DNA from 3 places in the Streptomyces sp. NBC_01431 genome. Region 1 is predicted to be linked to each of the others. Evidence: riboswitches for the same ligand, from Rfam matches in the RefSeq annotation. Region 1 holds a riboswitch; each other region holds the start of a gene.
What was found. Region 1 has a riboswitch for cobalamin ahead of OG522_RS26680 (HoxN/HupN/NixA family nickel/cobalt transporter). Riboswitches for the same ligand answer to the same signal wherever they lie in the genome.
Positions count from the first base shown of each region.

Region 2: another riboswitch for cobalamin. It lies ahead of OG522_RS28495 (cobalamin biosynthesis protein); the one in region 1 lies ahead of OG522_RS26680 (HoxN/HupN/NixA family nickel/cobalt transporter).
Region 3: another riboswitch for cobalamin. It lies ahead of OG522_RS13025 (ribonucleoside-diphosphate reductase subunit alpha); the one in region 1 lies ahead of OG522_RS26680 (HoxN/HupN/NixA family nickel/cobalt transporter).

Region 1 is NZ_CP109496.1:5,843,044-5,847,714, reverse strand. Features, by position in the region: gene OG522_RS26685 (ABC transporter ATP-binding protein) at 1-847, shown strand, start outside; gene OG522_RS26680 (HoxN/HupN/NixA family nickel/cobalt transporter) at 1,025-2,134, opposite strand; cobalamin riboswitch at 2,163-2,361, opposite strand; gene OG522_RS26675 (ArsR/SmtB family transcription factor) at 2,452-2,814, shown strand; gene OG522_RS26670 (hypothetical protein) at 2,947-3,228, opposite strand; gene OG522_RS26665 (arsenate reductase family protein) at 3,346-3,705, shown strand; gene OG522_RS26660 (Gfo/Idh/MocA family protein) at 3,702-4,613, opposite strand.
Region 2 is NZ_CP109496.1:6,251,164-6,255,834, forward strand. Features, by position in the region: gene OG522_RS28490 (cobyric acid synthase) at 1-497, opposite strand, end outside; gene OG522_RS28495 (cobalamin biosynthesis protein) at 479-1,435, opposite strand; cobalamin riboswitch at 1,534-1,672, opposite strand; gene OG522_RS28500 (hypothetical protein) at 1,772-1,996, opposite strand; gene OG522_RS28505 (inorganic phosphate transporter) at 2,032-3,282, opposite strand; gene OG522_RS28510 (lysozyme) at 3,448-4,215, opposite strand; gene OG522_RS28515 (class II aldolase/adducin family protein) at 4,346-4,671, shown strand, end outside.
Region 3 is NZ_CP109496.1:2,866,180-2,870,850, forward strand. Features, by position in the region: gene OG522_RS13005 (GntR family transcriptional regulator) at 1-100, shown strand, start outside; gene OG522_RS13010 (DUF3311 domain-containing protein) at 293-559, shown strand; gene mctP (monocarboxylate uptake permease MctP) at 556-2,172, shown strand; gene OG522_RS13020 (Uma2 family endonuclease) at 2,246-2,830, opposite strand; cobalamin riboswitch at 2,932-3,091, shown strand; gene OG522_RS13025 (ribonucleoside-diphosphate reductase subunit alpha) at 3,217-4,671, shown strand, end outside.

The DNA of each region.
Region 1 (4,671 bases):
CTGGGCGGAGTTCATCGAGGAGGCCGGCGGGCACCGGATGGAGCGGGGCCCGCTGGAGCCGCCCGCGCCGGACGTCGTACGGGCCGAGTCGCTGACGTTCCGCTATCCGGGCAGCGAGCAGCCCGCCCTGGAGAAGGTGACCCTGGAGGTGCGCAAGGGCGAGGTGCTCGCGCTGGTCGGCGAGAACGGCTCCGGCAAGACCACGCTCAGCAAGCTGCTCACCGGGCTCTATCTGCCGAGCGAAGGGGCGGTGACCTGGGACGGGGTGGCGCTGGACCAATGTGATCCGCTCGCCCTGTGGCGGCAGACCGCCGTCGTGCCGCAGGACTTCGCGCACTGGCCGATGTCGGCGCGCGACAACATCACGCTGGGGCAGCCGCACGGGGGTGACGAGGCGGTACGCCGGGCCGCCACCCACTCCGGCGCCGCCGAGGTCGTGGACGGACTGCGGAGCGGGCTCGACACGCTGCTCGCCCGGGAGTGGTTCGGCGGCGTGGAGCTGTCCGGCGGCCAGTGGCAGCGGATCGCGATCGCGCGGGCCTTCCACCGCCCGGCCGGGCTGCTCGTGATGGACGAGCCGACGAGCGCGCTGGACGCGCGGGCCGAGCACCGCATCTTCACCGGGCTTCGGCGGGTGGCCCGGGACCGGGCAGTGGTCCTGGTCACCCACCGGCTCGCGAACGTCGCGGTCGCCGACCGCATCGTCGTACTCGATCGGGGACGGGTCGTCCAGGCGGGCACGTTCGCCGAACTCGTCGCGCAGGACGGCCTGTTCAGGGAGTTGTGGCGGCTCCAGAACGACCGCGGAGTACCGGGACCGCGCCAGGGCGGGGCCGGGGGCGGGTGAGCGGGCCCCGCCCAGCGGTGAGGGCGCGTGACGCCCCGCACCCAGCGGCGCGGGGCGGGATGGTCCCGCACTCGGTGGTAAGGGCGCGCTCGGCGGTGCGGGCGGGATGGTCCCGCACTCGGCCCGCGCCCAGCAGCGAGAGCGCGCCCCGCCCTCACCTCCCGCTCCGCCCCACCCTCAGCCCTCCGCCCGCCGCACCCACTTCTGTTCCACCTTCGCCAGCCGCCAGTACGCCAGCGCCGCCGCCCACACCACCACGAACAGGCCGACGATCACGAAGCCCACGTTGTCCATGTTCAGGGAGGCGACCCAGCCGCTCACCGGGTCGTCCAGGCCGAGCTTCTCGTGCAGGACACCGACCAGTTCGATGGTGCCGATGAAGAACGCCACCGCGATCGAGAGACCGGTGATGGTGAGGTTGTAGTAGACCTTGCGCACCGGGTTCGAGAACGCCCACTGGTAGGCGAAGTTCATGAACGTGCCGTCCAGCGTGTCGAACAGGCTCATCCCGGCGGCGAACAGCAGCGGCAGGCAGAGGATCGCGTACCAGGGCAGTCCGGCGGCGGCGCCCGAGCCGGCCATCACCATCAGCGTGACCTCGGTCGCGGTGTCGAAGCCCAGGCCGAACAGGAAGCCCAGCGGGAACATCTGGCCGGGCCGCGAGACGGACTTGGTGAAGCGGCCCAGAAGACGGTTCATGAACCCCCGCGAGTCCAGGTGCGCTTCGAGCTCCTGCTCGTCGTACGCGCCCTCGCGCATCGCGCGGAACACCTTCAGGATGCCGAACAGGGCGACCAGGTTGAGCGCGGCGATGAGGTAGAGGAAGGAGCCGGAGGCGGTGGTTCCGACGACGCCGAGTACCTGGTGGGCGCTGGAGTCCTCGTTCATGAGGGTGCCCGCGAGGTGTGCGCCGCCGGCCACCAGGGCGGTCAGGACCACGACCACGCTGGAGTGACCGAGCGCGAACCAGAACCCGACGGACACCGGCCGCTTGCCGTCGGCCATCAGCTTGCGGGTGGTGTTGTCGATCGCCGCGATGTGGTCGGCGTCGAACGCGTGCCGCATGCCGAGGGTGTACGCGGTGAGGCCGAGGCCGACGCCGAAGGTCTTGGTGCCGACGGCGTAGTGCGCGGGGGCCACGAGCAGGAACAGGACGCCGAATGCGACGACATGGAGCGCGGCTATGACCGCGAGCAGGATGCCGGTGCGAACGGTGTCCTCGCGGCGCCAGTGGAAGGACGGCGGGGCGGCGCCCGCCTCGGGGGGCGTGCGGGTGGACAGGGTCATGCGGTCACGCTCCAGCACCTCGTGGATCACTTCGTGAGATGCCGCGGCCGGTCTCCTGGCTGACGGGACACGCGCGACCGTCCCGGCCTTCCCAGCCAGGTGGATGCTGGCCAGTGGCGCACGGGGGGACGGACGCTCCCCAAGACCTCTGGGGAACCCGATCACAGTGGCGAGGGCCGCTCCGGTTTCGCACCGGCTTCCCGAACACCACGGCCAGGTCACCCTAGACGCTGCCAACTCGCCTGCACAGCTGCACACCTGTGCAGGTATCGAAGATCACACGGGGCTGCGGGCCGCGGCCCTGCGAGGATGCGGGCATGCATCTCGTACCCGCCGAGCGCGCCGGCCACCGCACCATCGACGGCCACCGGGTCTGCGACGCCGTCGCGGCCATCGGTGACCCGGACCGGGTGCGGGCCTGGGCGAGCCGGTTCTCCCTGCTCGCCGACCCCAACCGGCTCGCGCTGCTGCTCGCCCTGCACCGGGCGGGTCCGCTCGCCGTCTCCGATCTGGCGGTGGCGACCGGCATGCGCGACCCGGCCGTCTCGCAGGCCCTGCGGCTGCTGCGGGCCGCCGGTGCGGTCGCCGGGGAGAAGGAGGGGCGGGTGGTGCGCTACCGGTTGGTGGACGGGGCGACGGCACGTCTGCTCGACGCGTACGGCGCGGACGTACCCGGTTGAGCCGACCCGGACCACGCCTTCGGCTTCCCGAAGCCGTGACCCGGGCGGTACTTCGACACCGCTCGTTACGTAAGGCGCGTCAACTCCCCTGACACATCAAGGGAGTTGACGCATCAGGGCACCCTTCGCGCGTCAGCGCCCGTCGTAGATCAGCGCACGCACCATCCGGCAGGTCGTCTCCGACGGCGGACGCACTCCGATGAGCGCGGCCACGGTTCGTATCGTGCGGTCCGGCGCCTGTTCGGGCCGGTAGACGCCCGTGTCGAGCAGGGCGATCGCCAGACGCATGGCCTTCAGGCGCCGGTTGTGGGACTCGTACCACACGCGCGGGCGCCCGGCGGGCAGCGGGGCCTTGTGAAGGGGCTGGAGGGACAGCTGTTTCGGGGCGTGCGAGGTGAGTACGGCAGCGGTCATGGGCATCCTCCTGGGCGGTCGGGAACCCTCACTTACTGCCTCAATTTTACTGGGAGGCACTGACAATCGGCGCTGGCCAGGCAGGCTTTGGGGGCGCATCGCGGGTAGCCTGGCGGCATGGAGATCTGGATCAACCCGGCCTGTTCGAAGTGCCGCAGCGCGGTGACCCTGCTGGACGCGGAGGGCGCCGACTACACGGTGCGCCGCTACCTCGAAGACGTGCCGTCGAAGGAGGAGATCCGGGCCGTGCTCGGCCGGCTCGGCCTCGAACCGTGGGACATCACGCGCACCCAGGAGCCCGCCGCCAGGGAGCTCGGCCTCAAGGACTGGCCGCGTGACGAGGGCGCGCGCGAGCGCTGGGTGACCGCGCTCGCCGAGCACCCCAAGCTGATCCAGCGCCCGATCATCACGGCGGACGACGGCACCGCGGTGGTCGCCCGCACCGACGACGCCGTACGCGACGTCCTGTCCCGCTAGCGGTCGCTCCGCCCGAGCTGGGCCTCGGCGTCGGCGAGCAGTTCGGTGATCCGCGCCCCGAACCGGGCGTCGCACGGGTGCGCCACCCCGGTGCGGGCCGCGTCCAGCAGGGCGTCGACCGCCGCGCCGAACGCGTCGAGCGCGCCGCCCCAGCCTGGCATCACCGCCGCGCCCGCCTCCCCCAGCAGCGACACCTCGACGCCCGCGGCGGCCGGCGGCGCGCTGAAGCTCAGGTCGGCGGTGCTGGAGGCGCCGGAGACGTGCCGCAGGATCAGGTGCGCGGTGTCGCCGGGGCCGGCGGCCGCGGTCAGGGCGGTCACCTCGCCGAGCACCCCGGCCAGCACGGCCAGCGCGTGCGGGCCGACGTCCCAGAGCGCGCCCTTCTCGCCGCGCCAGGGGGAGGCGGCGTAGGGGCTGCGCCCGGCACTCGGTGTGAACAGCGAGCCGTACCACTGGGCGCGGCCGCTGAACCAGCCGTCCAGGGCGGCCTGTTGGGTGATCCACCCGGCGGTCTCCGTGGCGAACCGCAGCGTGAAGAAGACGACGGAGGCCACACCCGCGCGCTCGGCCGCTTCGGCCACCGCGCGGGCGCCCTCGACGCTCGTCGCGACCGGCTTGTCCAGGAGCAGATGACAGCCCGCCGCCGCGGCCCGCACCGCCAGCGGCGCCTGGACGTCCGGCGGCAGCGCGAAGGCGACGGCGTCACAGTCCGCGAACAGCGCGTCGGCGTCCTCGTACACCGCCACCCCGTGCTCGCGCGCAAGCGCCTGAGCCGCCTCGGGCCGCCGCCCCCACACCCCGGCGAAGTCGACCCCGGGGTGCGCGGCGAGCGCCGGCGCGTGCGTGGCGACGGCCCAGGGGCCGGTGCCGAGGAGGCCTATGCGGGTGGTGACGGTGCTGTGGTTCATGGGGAACAGTCTGCCCCGGCCGACTTGCCGGGACGAGAGGGACGGCCCAGCACCCGCG
Region 2 (4,671 bases), 410 kb from region 1:
TCGCCGACCACGACCACGGGCAGCCGCGCGGCCCGCGCGATGCCCATGTTGACGATGTCGGTACGCCGCAGATTGATCTCGGCCGGACTGCCCGCCCCCTCGCAGATCACGGCGTCATATGTGCCCCGCAGCTCGGCCAGGCACTCCAGGACGGTGCCGAGCAGCGCCTGCTGGCGGCCCCCGTGGTAGCCGCGGGCGCTCAACTCGCCCACCGGCTTGCCCATCAGGACGACCTGGCTGGAACGGTCGCTCCCCGGCTTGAGCAGCACCGGGTTCATGAGCGCGGTCGGCTCCACGCGCGCGGCCTGCGCCTGCATCGCCTGCGCCCGCCCGATCTCCGCGCCCTCGCGCGTGACGAACGAGTTCAGCGACATGTTCTGCCCCTTGAAGGGCGCGACCTTGACGCCCTGGCGCACCAGCCAGCGGCAGATGCCGGCCGTGACGACGCTCTTGCCCGCATCCGACGTCGTGCCCGCGATCAGCAGCCCGCCACCCATGTACGTCCCTTCCTCACAGCGGCCCTCGTCGCGACGGCGGTGGCCAGCGTCAGCCAGCCCACCCTGCGCGAGAGCCGTACCGCCCGCTCGATGTCCGCGACTTCGACGGCCCGCCCCGGTGCGTTCAGGACCGGCCGGTGCTCGACGCGCCCCGCGTACGACAGCGTGCCGCCAAGACGCACCCCGAGGGCCCCCGCGAACGAGGCCTCGACCGGGCCCGCGTTGGGGCTGGGGTGCCGGGCGGCATCGGCGCGCCAGGCGCGCAGCGCACCCTTCTTGTCCGGGCCCGCGAGCACCGCGAGGACGGCGGTGAGCCGGGCACCCGGCCAGCCCGCCACATCGTCCAGGCGCGCCGAAGCCCAGCCGTACCTGCGGTACTTGGCCGACTTGTGCCCGACCATCGCGTCCAGCGTGTTGACCGCCCGGAAGCCCACGAGACCCGGCACTCCGGCGAGCGCGCCCCACACCAGGGCGCCGACGACCGCGTCCGAGGTGTTCTCGGCGACCGACTCGACGACGGCCCTGGCGATCTGGTCCGCGTCCAGGGACTGCGGGTCGCGCCCGCACAGGTGCGGCAGCCGCTCCCGGGCCACCTCCACGTCGCCCGCGGCCAGCGCGCCGCCGATGGCCCGCGCCTCGCGGCCCAGCGAGGTGCCGCCCATCACCGTCCAGGTGGCGGCGGCGGTCAGCGCGGCGGCCGCGGCGGGACGGCCTCGTACGGCACGGGAAAGGAGGGTCGCGGCGCCCGCGGCGCCGCCCGCGCACACGAGGGTGTGCAGCGCGCCCCACCCGCGGTGGTCGCGCCACAGGACGCGCTCGACGGCCCCGGCCGCCCGCCCGAACGCGGCGACCGGATGCCCACGGCGCGGATCGCCGAGCAGCAGGTCGCCGAGGAGTCCGGCGGTGGCGCCGTACGCGAAACTGCGATCGGCCGGCACGGGATCAGCCCGCCAGGACGTCGCGTGGAACTGCGGTACTTCTCAACAGGCAGGCGCGCATGGCGGTGGGTCCTCACTCAGGGTGTCCGCGCCCTGGTACGACGTGACCGGCGGTGAGAGTTCCTGGCTCGCGGGGATCGCTCCCCGGTGACAGTGGCGGGACCGCGCCGGATTCGCACCGGCTTCCTCTTCTGCCGCCGTAGCTGGCCGGTGCAGTCCACCACGCTGCGAGAACACCCGTCAACTTGCCGTTGACCTGCGGCGCGGGAGTGTGCCGAGACACACAGCGAACCGCCCCCCGGCGGAGCCGGAGAGCGGTTCGCGAGCACGCGCGGGTCAGGCGACGATCAAGAAGATCCCGTACGCGACGGCCGCCGCGCAGAGCGCGAAGCAGGCGTACGCGCCGGTGCGGGCCAGGGCCGCGCTGCCGGCGGTGCCGGAAGCCGCGGCCTCCTGCTTGGTGAGGCCGACGATGCCGAGGGTGAACAGGCCCACCAGGCCGACGGTCACCGCGAGGCTGACGCCGAAGACGGAGCCGAGGGACGCCCAGTCGATGTGCATGAGGATTCCTTAGCTGTTCCTGGTCGGATGCCCGGTCAGACCGTTGCCGGGGTGGGCGGGTCGGCGGGGGCCACCGGGGCCGGGGCCTGGATCGTGGCCTTGAGGTCGGTGGCCGCGACGGCGACGCCGGTCGGCGGCGGGCTCACCGCGGCGATCGCGGTGGTGATGACACCGGCGGGCTCCGCCTCGTCGTTGGTGACGTGGGTGTGGTCGACGGGCTGGCGGCGCGAGAGCGACCAGATGACGCCGGAGCCGGCGATCAGGAGCACGGCGACGGCGGCGATGCCCCAGCTGCCCTGCTTGGTGAGGAACTCCGCGCCCGCGCCGACCAGTCCGGCCGCCGGAAGCGTCAGACACCAGGCGACGACCATACGGGTGGCGGTGGACCAGCGGACCACGCCGCCCTTGCGGCCGAGGCCCGCGCCCATGACGGAGCCGGAGCAGACCTGGGTGGTGGAGAGCGAGAAGCCGATGTGCGAGGAGGCCAGGATGACGGTCGCGGCACCGGTCTGGGCGGCGAAGCCCTGCGGCGGCCGGAGCTCGGTGAGGCCCTTGCCCATGGTGCGGATGATGCGCCAGCCGCCGATGTAGGTGCCCATCGCGATGGCCATGCCGGCCGAGACGATGACCCACAGCGGGGGGTTCGAGCCCGGGTGCAGCACACCACTGGTGACCAGGGCGAGGGTGATGATGCCCATCGTCTTCTGGGCGTCGTTGGTGCCGTGGGCGAGCGAGACGAGGCCGGCGGAGGCGATCTGGCCGGCGCGGTAGCCCTTGGCGGTGGCCTTCTCGCTGGTGTTGCGGTTGAACCGGTACGTCAGCTTGGTGGCGAGCAGCGCGGCGATGCCCGCGACGATCGGGGCGGCGGCCGCGGGGAGCAGCACCTTGGTGACGACGGTCGAGCCGTGGACCGAGGACCAGCCCGCCGACATGACCGCGGCGCCGATGAGGCCGCCGAACAGGGCGTGCGAGGAGCTGGAGGGCAGTCCGAGCAGCCAGGTCAGCAGGTTCCACAGGATGGCGCCGACCAGCGCCGCGAAGATCACCTCGGTTCTGATGCCTTTTTCATCGATGATCCCGCCGGAGATCGTCTTGGCGACCTCCACTGACAGGAACGCGCCGACCAGGTTGAGCACGGCGGACATGGCGACCGCCATCTTGGGCTTCAGGGCGCCGGTCGAGATGGTGGTGGCCATCGCGTTGGCGGTGTCGTGGAAACCGTTCGTGAAATCGAACACGAGAGCTGTCGCGATCACAATCGCGAGCAGCAGTGTGGTGTGTTCCATTTACCCAGGCAATCGTTCGACGTCAGTGGCGGGACGAACGTAAGTAACCTGGGTGAACGGAAGGTGAACTGGGGCGGGCGCGGCGGTGTATGTGGCCGCTTCTTGACCCCATCAGCCCCGCGGTCGGCCTCCTCGGCCCGCCGTGAGCCCGTTCCCGGCCCGGCCTCAGCCCCTCGCGAACTTCTTCAACTGCGCAAAAGTCCCATTGAAGAGATTCTGGTCACCCGGCAGGCTTCCGCTGCCATTGGCGTACTGCCAGAACGTCCAGCGCGACCAGCCGGCCGGCAGCGCCCCCGGCGAGGCGGCGTACCGCGCGAGCCACAGCGGGTGGGTGGCGGCGAAAGCCCGGCTGTCGCGGGTGCAGTCGTGCCACCAGGGCGCGGTCGTGTAGATCACCGGACGGCGGCCGGTACGCAGGTGCACCTCGTCGCTGAACGCCGTGATCCACTCGGTCATCGCGGCGGGGCTCAGCCCGTAGCACTTGTCGCTGCTGTCGCCGTTGGAGTACGGGTTGTGCTCCAGGTCGAGCGCGGGCGGCAGCGTCCAGCCGTCGCGCCGCCAGCCGCCGCCGTGCTGCACGAAGTACGCCGCCTGCGCCTGGCCGGACGACTGGTCGGGCACCGCGAAGTGGTAGGCGCCGCGGACCAGGCCCGCCTGCCGGGCGCCGTCGTACTGCTGCGTGAAGTAGGGATTGCGGTACCAGGTGGACTCGGTCGCCTTGACGTAGACGAACGACGCGCCCCGGCCCTTCGCGGCACCCCAGTCGACGTTCTTCTGGTGCGAGGAGACGTCGTCGCCGAGCGGCTTGCCGGCGGCCGCCGCGCCGGGCAGCGCGGCGAGCCCGAGTGCCTCCATGGCCAGCGCGGCCAGCACGGCCGCGACCGCGGCCCGGATGCCGAGGTGGCGCACGAACGGACGGTGGTCGCGAGCCATGGTGTCCCCCTGAATCCCGACGTACGTCCCGATGTACGTCCCGGCGTACGGAACAAACGGCCAGAGGCTAGTGGAAGATCGCGCCACGACCGCGTGCCGCGGCCGTGGCGGGCCTGGCAGGATCAGCCGCATGAGTGACGAGGCGGCGACGGCCGCGGCCTGGGCCGAACTGATCGACACCGCGCGCAGGACCGCTGCGGAAGGACTGGTCGTCGGCACCTCGGGCAACGTCTCGGTCCGGGTCGGCGAGCTGGTCCTCGTCACCCCGACCGGCGTCCCCTACGACCGGCTCGGCCCCTCCGACACCGTCGCCGTCGACCTCGAAGGCCGTCAGGTCATGGGCACGCTCCGGCCCACCAGCGAGATCCCGATGCATCTCGCGGTGTACCGGAACACCGACGCACGGGCCGTCGTCCACACCCACGCCGTGCACGCCACGGCCGTCTCCACGCTCGT
Region 3 (4,671 bases), 3.0 Mb from region 1:
CTCGCTCGACGGCGACGGCGAGCCGGTGGAGTGGGTGCGGTCGGTCTACCGGGGCGACCGGTACAAGTTCGTGGCGAGACTCAAGCGCCCCACCGACTGACGGTCCACCAGCCGGCCGTCCACCGACTGACGATCCACCGGCTGACGGTCCGCCGACTGACGATCCACCACATCCGCGCCATCGTCCGCTATCCGGACGGGGGTTCCCTTGACCGGCGACGTCCCCTAGATTTCCTGCGCATTACCGAAGTGATCCAACACACAGGTGATCGTGAGGGGACGGAGCCACCCAATGCCGGAATCGACGGAAGTGAAGAGACCGGTGATCACGCCCTTGCGCGTGGTCATCGCGCTCTGCCTGATCGCGCCCTTCGTGGCGATGATGTGGGTGAGCTCGTACGCCAAGACCGACCCGAAGCTCGGCGGCATCCCGTTCTTCTACTGGTACCAGATGCTCTGGGTGCTCATCTCCACCGCGCTCACGATGATCGCGTACAAGCTCTGGCAGCACGACCAGCGCTCGCGCACCTCTGACGAGAAGGGGGGTGCGTCCGCGTGAAGCATGGCGTGAACGGCGTCGCGCTCGGCGTCTTCATCTTCTTCTTCCTGGCCGTCACGGTCCTCGGCTTCATGGCCGCCCGCTGGCGCAAGGCCGAGAACGAGCACACCCTCGACGAATGGGGCCTGGGCGGGCGCTCGTTCGGCACCTGGGTCACCTGGTTCCTGCTCGGCGGCGACCTCTACACGGCGTACACCTTCGTCGCGGTGCCCGCCGCGGTGTACGCGGCGGGTGCGGCGGGCTTCTTCGCCGTGCCCTACACGATCCTCGTCTACCCGCTGGTCTTCACCTTCCTGCCGCGCCTGTGGTCGGTCTCGCACAAGCACGGCTACGTCACCACCTCGGACTTCGTGCGCGGCCGGTTCGGTTCGAAGGGCCTCTCCCTCGCGGTCGCGGTGACCGGCATCCTCGCGACGATGCCGTACATCGCACTCCAACTGGTCGGCATCCAGGCCGTGTTGGACGTCATGGGCGTGGGCGGCGAGTCCAGCAACTGGTTCGTCAAGGACCTGCCGCTGCTCATCGCCTTCGCGGTGCTCGCGGCGTACACCTACTCCTCCGGGCTGCGCGCCCCCGCGCTGATCGCGTTCGTCAAGGACGGACTGATCTACCTCGTCATCGCGGTCGCGATCATCTACATCCCGATCAAGCTGGGCGGCTTCGACGCCATCTTCAGCGCGGCGCAGCACAAGTTCGCGGGGCCGCCCGGCGGGAAGCCCACCGGGGCGATCGCGCCCGGCGAGGCGAGCCAGTGGACGTACGCCACCCTCGCGCTCGGCTCGGCGCTCGCGCTCTTCATGTACCCGCACTCGGTCACCGCGACGCTGTCCTCGCGCAGCCGCAACGTCATCCGCCGCAACACCACGATCCTGCCGCTGTACTCGCTGATGCTGGGCCTGCTCGCGCTGCTCGGCTTCATGGCGATCGCGGCGGGCGTCAAGGTCACCAACGGCCAGCTGGCGATCCCGCAGCTGTTCGAGGACATGTTCCCGGACTGGTTCGCGGGCGTGGCGTTCGCGGCGATCGGCATCGGCGCGCTGGTTCCCGCGGCGATCATGTCGATCGCCGCGGCCAACCTGTTCACCCGCAACATCTACAAGGACTTCATCAAGCCGGACGCGACGCCCAAGCAGGAGGCCCAGGTCTCCAAGTTCGTGTCGCTGCTGGTGAAGGTCGGCGCGCTGGTCTTCGTCCTCACCATGGACAAGACGGTGGCCATCAACTTCCAGCTGCTGGGCGGCATCTGGATCCTTCAGACCTTCCCGGCCCTGGTCGGCGGCCTGTTCACCCGCTGGTTCCACCGCTGGGCGCTGCTCGCGGGCTGGGCGGTCGGCATGGCCTACGGCACGCTCGCGGCGTACGGGGTCGCCTCGCCCACCCAGAAGCACTTCGGCGGCTCCTCCAAGGAGATCCCGGGCATCGGCGAGATCGGCTACATCGGCCTCACCGCGTTCGTCCTGAACGTGGTGGTAACGGTGGTCCTGACCTTCGTCCTGCGCGCCGTGAAGGCCCCCGACGGCATCGACGAGACCTCGCCCGCCGACTACACCGCGGACGCGGGCGACCCGGGCGTCGCCACGGAGCTGCCGGCGACGGCGGGCGCGGTGCACTGAGTTCTGGCGGTACCTGTACGCGGAAGGGCCGCCGCATCCCGGAAGGGTGCGGCGGCCCTTCTGTGCGCGTTGGTCAGCGCACCCAGTCCTTGAGCTGCTCGGTCTGGAGGGTGATGTTCACCGGGTCGGGAAGCTCGATGTCCTTACCGAAGGGCACGGTGCGGATGCTCTCGTAACGCATGCCGTCAGGCTCGCTGCGGACGGTGACCTCGCAGCGCTCCCGGTCGATGAGGAGGTACACAGGGATTCCGGTCTCTGCGTAGGCGCGCGGCTTCTCGTTTCGATCACGCGCGTCCGTGTCGGAGTCGTACGAGGTGACCTCGACAACCATGAGGACGGGTGCCGGATCAGCCCACTCCCCCTGCCCCACAAACGCGTCGTCCGGAGCCATGGACGCGTCCGGGCGCGCGCGACCCGAACGGTATTCCTGAACCGCCAACCCCCGCTCGACGTGAAGCCACAACTCAGGCCGATGCTGCATACAAATGCGAGCCAGCCACAGAACGATTCGGTCGTGGTCCCCGTCCGGCACGGCCTTGACCCCCAGCTTCCCGTCAATGAATTCAAGCCGCAGCCCCTCGACCTCGCGGGCACCTACGCGCGCGAGGGTCTCGAAGTCTTCGGTCTGCATCTGGGCCCGGTAAGTCATGACGACCATGCCTCACTCGCCTTCCTCGACGGTCTGTCATCGACCATAGCGGAGGCCGCTGACACTTGCCCGGCTTCCATCCGATGCCCCCTCACGCACACGCGACACAACATGTGGGGGGTGCTCTTGGCAGTGCCCCCCACATGTATGCTCATCCTCGCTGTCGCCGCAGGGGAATCCGGTGCGAATCCGGAACTGTCCCGCAACGGTATGACCCGTACCCCTTTGTACGGGCCGAGTCCGAAGACCTGCCGATGGCGCATCCGGTTCGACCGATCCGGGTGCCAAACGTCCGGGTCTCGCGGTTGGGCCGGTGGACGACGCGCTCAGGGCTGCCCCGACGCGCGCCGACGCCTCCCCCGAAGGCCCCGTGCCGAGCGAGGGAGTGCCCCCACGTGACCATCGCCCCAGCGGATCCCGCTTCAGCGATCACCGAAGAACCGGCGGATGCGCCGGGGACCGCGCTGCTGCGGACCCTGACGGATCTCACCGCCGATCTTCCGGACACCGACCCCGGCCGGGTTGCCGCCGCCGCGCTGCGCGGCCGTAACGCCCGCTCCGACGGGGCCGAGCTGCGGGAGCTGGCCACCGAGGCCGCCGCGGGGCTCATCTCCGAGGACCCGGCGTACTCCCGCCTCGCCGCCCGTCTCCTGACCATCACCATCGCCGAAGAGGCGGCCACCCAGGGCGCGTTGTCGTTCTCCGCTTCGGTCGAGACCGGTCACCGCGAGGGCCTGATCGCCGACCGCACCGCGGACTTCGTGCGGACCCACACGGGCCGCCTCGACGCCCTGGTCGACGCCGCGCTCGCCGACGGCGCCGACGACCGCTTCGGCTACTTCGGTCTGCGCACCCTCTACTCCCGCTACCTGCTGCGCCACCCGATCACCCGCAAGGTCATCGAGACCCCCCAGCACTTCATGCTGCGCGTGGCGTCCGGCCTCGCCGAGGACGAGTCGGTCCGCGCACTGGACGAAGTGGCGTCCCTGTACGGCCTGATGAGCCGCCTGGACTACCTCCCGTCCTCCCCCACGCTCTTCAACTCCGGCACCCGCCACCCCCAGATGTCGAGCTGCTACCTGCTCGACTCTCCGCTGGACGAGCTCGACTCGATCTACGACCGCTACCACCAGGTCGCCCGGCTCTCGAAGCACGCGGGTGGCATCGGCCTCTCGTACTCCCGCGTCCGCGGCCGCGGTTCGCTGATCCGGGGCACCAACGGCCACTCCAACGGCATCGTCCCCTTCCTCAAGACGCTGGACGCCTCGGTCGCGGCGGTCAACCAGGGTGGCCGGCGCAAGGGCGCCGCCGCGGTGTACCTGGAGACCTGGCACTCCGACATCGAGGAGTTCCTTGAGCTGCGCGACAACACCGGCGAGGACCAGCGCCGTACGCACAACCTGAACCTCGCGCACTGGATCCCCGACGAGTTCATGCGCCGGGTCGACGCGGACGGCCAGTGGTCGCTGTTCTCGCCCGCCGACGTGCCCGAGCTCGTCGACCTGTGGGGCGAGGAGTTCGACGCCGCCTACCGCAAGGCCGAGGCCGCCGGACTCGCCCAGAAGACCATGCCCGCCCGGGACCTGTACGGCCGCATGATGCGCACCCTCGCGCAGACCGGCAACGGCTGGATGACCTTCAAGGACGCCTCCAACCGCACCGCCAACCAGACGGCGGAGCCGGGCCACACCGTCCACTCCTCCAACCTGTGCACCGAGATCCTTGAGGTGACCGACGACGGCGAGACGGCCGTCTGCAACCTCGGCTCGGTCAACCTCGGCGCGTTCGTGGTGGGCGACGGGATCGACTGGGAGCGCCTGGACGAAGCCGTCCGCACCGCGGTGACCTTC